2 regions of the Streptomyces sp. CA-111067 genome follow, and region 1 is predicted to be linked to the other one. Evidence: predicted binding sites of a transcription regulator. Region 1 holds the regulator's gene; the other holds the start of a gene.
The links. Region 1 encodes HspR, which represses chaperone genes until heat shock. Its sites were predicted from a motif close to TTGAGNNNNNNNNNCTCAA; they were not measured.

Region 1 (2,392 bases):
GATCAGGTGCGCGGTCAGCCGTGGGTGCAGGCTGGAGTCGATCTCGTCCACGGCGAGCAGACCGCCGTCGCGCAGCGCCCCGAGCACGGGTTCGGCATAGGACAGCAGGGCGCGCGTCCCCTCCGACTGGTCCTCAAGTCCCATCCGCACCGGACCGTTGCGCCCGCGCTGCCCGACCCAGACCCATGTCGACGGCTCGAAGTTGCCGGTGAACCCGGCACGCTTTGCCAATATCAGTTCCATCTCGTCAACGGCGAACGTCTGGACACCGGCAGCCTCGATCCCCACATCGGCCGCGCGCAGCAGCGCCACGACCGCCGCCGCCTGGTCGGCGTCCCTCAGGATTCGAGCCATCCTCCGTCCCATGCCGCGCGTGGATCGGCTGACCCCTCCTTGCCGGAAGCCCAGCGACTGGAAGAACCACTCGTACACCGGCAGGACCACCTCCTGCCGGGACCGCGCCGCGATCGACAGGAAGAGCACGTTCGGCTCGGTGATGTTCTGCACGAGATCAAGCTCGCGCTTCGGCGCCGAGTCGCCGAAGTGGATCTCGTCGCCCTCCCGCTGGAACACCGTGCGCTTGCGGCCCTTGGGGTAGCTGTACAGCCACTCGTCACGCACGCGCTCGTCGTCCACGCTGAAGCCGTAGACGTAGCGGACGCCCTGGAGCAGCAGGTCCACCACGTACCAGGACGGATCGGCGGCGCAGGCCGCATCCAGCAGGAAGGGGGTGCGGCTGATGCCGGAGCCCGGCTCGGCGTTCCGGTGGGAGGAGCGCACCATGTCCGCCATGAAGCGCAACGCGTCCACCACGTTGGACTTGCCCGCCGCGTTCGCTCCGAACAGCGCGACCACCGGTACGGCCTCGCGGGCGGTGCCCTCCGGCCGGTCGGTGTCGTACACCGGGGACAGCAGCAGTTGCTGCTCCTCGCGGATCGACCGATGGTTGGCCACCCGGAAGCTCAACAGCACCCGAACCCCTCCGTCCAGCCGGTCAGAATCCGTTTCGTGCGGGAAATCCGCAAGGTCAGCATGATCTTCCCTAGTAACAAGCGTACGACGTCTGCACAAACGGCAACAGGCCCGCCACCCGATCGGGTGGCGGGCCTGCGTGGAAGGCCGACGTCAGATGTCGCGTTTCGGGCGCCAGACCACCAAAGCGCTGGTGTGCTGGACGTCCTGGTAGGGGACCAGGTCGCGGCGGTAGGAGGCGTGGACGGCTGCCTCGCGTTGTTGGATGACGGCGGCGGCGCCCTCGACCGCGGCGGTCAGTTCGGCGACCCGGGACTGGAGGGCGGCGACCTGGTTCTCCAGCTCGATGATCCGCTTGATACCGGCCAGGTTGATGCCGTCGTCCTGCGACAGCCGCTGCACCTCGCGCAGCTGCTGGATGTCGCGGGCGGAGTAGCGGCGGCCGCGGCCGGCCGTGCGGTCGGGGGAGACCAGGCCGAGGCGGTCGTACTGGCGCAGGGTCTGCGGGTGCAGGCCCGACAGCTCGGCCGCCACCGAGATGACGTAGACCGGGGACTCCTCGGTCAGCTGGTACGGGTTGCGGCCCGCCGAACCGCGCGGACCACCGGGACCACCGGGGCCGCGCAGCCCACCGCCGTCGATGCTCATCCGTTCACGCTCCCTTTGCGGCCTTGAACAGCTCCGCCCGCGGATCGAACTCCGCGGTCGCTTCCCGGTACGACTCCAGGGCGTCGAGCGCCTTGCCCTCGGTCTTGCCGGGCACCGCCACCTCGACGGTGACCAGCAGGTCGCCGCGCGAGCCGTCCTTGCGGACCGCGCCCTTACCGCGGGCGCGCAGCGTGCGCCCGTTGGGGGTGCCGGCCGGGAGCTTCAAAGTGACCGGCGGTCCGCCGAGGGTCGGCACCTTGATCTCGCCGCCGAGCGCCGCCTCGGTGTAGCTGATCGGCACGGTCACCGTCAGGTTCGCGTCCTTGCGGCCGAACACCGGGTGCTGCCCGACGTGCACGACGACGTACAGGTCGCCGCCCGGGCCGCCGCGCTCGCCCGGGGCGCCCTTGCCGCGCAGCCGGATCCGCTGCCCGTCGGTGACCCCGGCGGGGATGCGGACCTGCATGGTGCGCGAGGAGCGGGCCCGGCCGCTGCCCTTGCAGACCTCGCAAGGGGTCTCGGCGATCAGGCCGCGGCCCTTGCAGTCGACGCAGGGGTCGGTGAGCGAGAAGCCGCCACCGCCGCCGCGCGAGACCTGCCCGGTGCCGACGCAGGTGGGGCACACCCTGGGGGTGCCGTTCTTGTCGCCGGTGCCGGAGCACGCCTTGCAGGGCGCCTGCGAGGACATCCGCAGCGGGACCGTGGCCCCGTCCACCGCCTCGGTGAAGCTGAGGGTGACCTCGGACTCGATGTCCTGGCCGCGCCGCGGCTG
Region 2 (2,392 bases), 1.3 Mb from region 1:
CGACGAGCTGCTCGGCGTGCTCACCGAGATCCCGGACCGCCCCGACGTCCGGGTGCTGGTGCTCTCCGGTGCCGGTGACGACTTCAGCCTCGGCGCCGACGTCAAGGAACTGCGCGAACTCCTCCAGCACGACCTCGGCGGGCGCTCCACCCGGACCGTGCTCGACAAGGGCGGCCGGGTCTGCGACGCGCTGGAGAACCTGCCCGTCGTCACCGTCGCCCGGCTGCACGGCCGGGTCACCGGCGCGGGCCTCGCCCTCGCCGTCAGCTGCGACCTGCGGGTCGCCGCCGACACCACCCGCTTCCGCATGCCCGAGCTCGCCTTCAACCTCGTCCCCGCCTGGGGCGGCGGTCTCGGCCGGCTCATCGCGGCGGTCGGCGAGGCGGCCGTCCGCGAGCTGGTACTGACCTCCGCGGAATTCGACGCGCCCTACGCCCGCGACCTCGGCCTGATCCAGCGGGTCGAGCAGAACGGCGACCTGGACGCCGTCATCGAGCAGGCCTGGATCAAGCCGCTGCTGCGGCGGTCGCCGGAGGCCGTGGCGCTGACCAAGCGGCTCTTCGCCGTGCACACCAGGTCCAGCCGCGGCGCCGATACGGCGCTGCTGGACGCCGACCTGCTCACCGCGCAGCTGCGCAGGACCGCCGAGGCCCCGGAGGCCAAGCGGCAGGGCGGCGGATTCTGGGGCCGCGCCCGGACCGGCCGGCCGGTCTGAGCTGCCGGCGACCTGCCATGGACCTGCCGTCGGGCCGCCGGCGAGCCGCGCCCTGAGCCCGATCGCTCAGGGCGAACAGTCCCCGGGAACACCAGCAGACCTCCCTGCATTGAGTCAGGTGTACTCAACTTGCTTGCTTAGGGAGAGATCATGGCGCTTGAGTCCACACCTACCAGCCCACTCACCCTGCCCGTGCTGCCGCTGGACGACGAAGTGGTGCTGCCCGGCATGGTGGTGCCGCTCGACCTGACCGACACCGAGGTACGGGCCGCGGTCGAGGCCGCGCAGTCGGCGCACTCGGCCGCCGCGAGCGGCAAGCCGCAGGTGCTGCTGGTGCCCCGGGTGGACGGGAAGTACGCCGCCGTCGGCACGCTCGGCACCGTCGAGCAGGTCGGACGGCTGTCGGACGGCGACCCGGGGGCCGTGATCCGCGGCCGTTCCCGGATCAGGATCGGGGCCGGCACCACCGGGCCCGGCGCGGCCCTGTGGGTGGAGGGCACCCGGGTCGAGGAGCCCGCCCCCGCCGAGTCGCCCGGCACGGTGGCCGAGCTGATGAAGGAGTACAAGGCGCTGGCGACCAGCTGGCTGCGCAAGCGCGGCGCCTGGCAGGTGGTCGACCGGGTGCAGCAGATCGAGGACGCCGGCCAGCTGGCCGACAACTCCGGTTACAGCCCCTACCTGACCGCCGAGCAGCGGATCGAGCTGCTGGAGACCGCCGACCCGGTGGCCCGGCTGCGGCTCGCCACCCAGTGGCTGCGCGACCACCTGGCCGAGCAGGACGTGGCCGAGACGATCCGCAAGGACGTCCAGGAGGGCATGGAGAAGCAGCAGCGGGAGTTCCTGCTGCGCCAGCAGCTCGAAGCGGTCCGCAAGGAGCTGTCCGAGCTGAACGGCGACCCGGAGAACGAGAGCGAGGACTACCGGGTCAGGGTCGAGTCCGCGGACCTGCCCGAGAAGGTCAGGGAGGCCGCCCTGAAGGAGGTCGAGAAGCTGGAGCGCTCCTCGGACGCCTCCCCTGAGGGCAGCTGGATCCGCACCTGGCTGGACACCGTCCTGGAACTGCCGTGGAACACCACGACCGAGGACACCTACGACGTCTCCGGCGCGCGTGCCGTGCTGGACGCCGACCACGCCGGCCTGGACGACGTCAAGGAGCGGATCACCGAGTACCTGGCCGTACGCAAGCGCCGGGCCGACCGCGGCCTCGGGGTCGTCGGCGGCCGGCGCGGCGGAGCGGTGCTGGCGCTGGTCGGCCCGCCCGGGGTCGGCAAGACCTCGCTCGGCGAGTCGGTGGCCCGCGCGATGGGCCGCAAGTTCGTCCGGGTGTCGCTCGGCGGCGTACGGGACGAGGCCGAGATCCGCGGCCACCGCAGGACGTACGTCGGCGCGCTGCCCGGCCGGATCGTCCGGGCGGTCAAGGAGGCCGGGTCGATGAACCCGGTGGTGCTGCTCGACGAGGTCGACAAGGTCGGCTCGGACTACCGGGGCGACCCGGCGGCGGCGCTGCTCGAAGTCCTCGACCCGGCGCAGAACCACACCTTCCGCGACCACTACCTGGAGGTCGAGCTCGACCTGTCCGACGTGGTCTTCCTGGCCACCGCCAACGTCCTTGAGGCGATCCCCGAGCCGCTGCTCGACCGGATGGAGCTGGTCCGGCTGGACGGCTACACCGAGGAC

Region 2: a site for HspR is predicted at 825-843, ahead of lon (endopeptidase La). Genes of this name have one in related genera too.

What each region holds. Positions count from the first base shown of each region.
Region 1 is NZ_CP192103.1:4,944,534-4,946,925, reverse strand. Features, by position in the region: gene ACQPW6_RS21605 (AAA family ATPase) at 1-972, opposite strand, end outside; gene ACQPW6_RS21600 (heat shock protein transcriptional repressor HspR) at 1,126-1,620, opposite strand; gene dnaJ (molecular chaperone DnaJ) at 1,625-2,392, opposite strand, start outside.
Region 2 is NZ_CP192103.1:6,270,790-6,273,181, forward strand. Features, by position in the region: gene ACQPW6_RS27760 (enoyl-CoA hydratase/isomerase family protein) at 1-715, shown strand, start outside; gene lon (endopeptidase La) at 866-2,392, shown strand, end outside.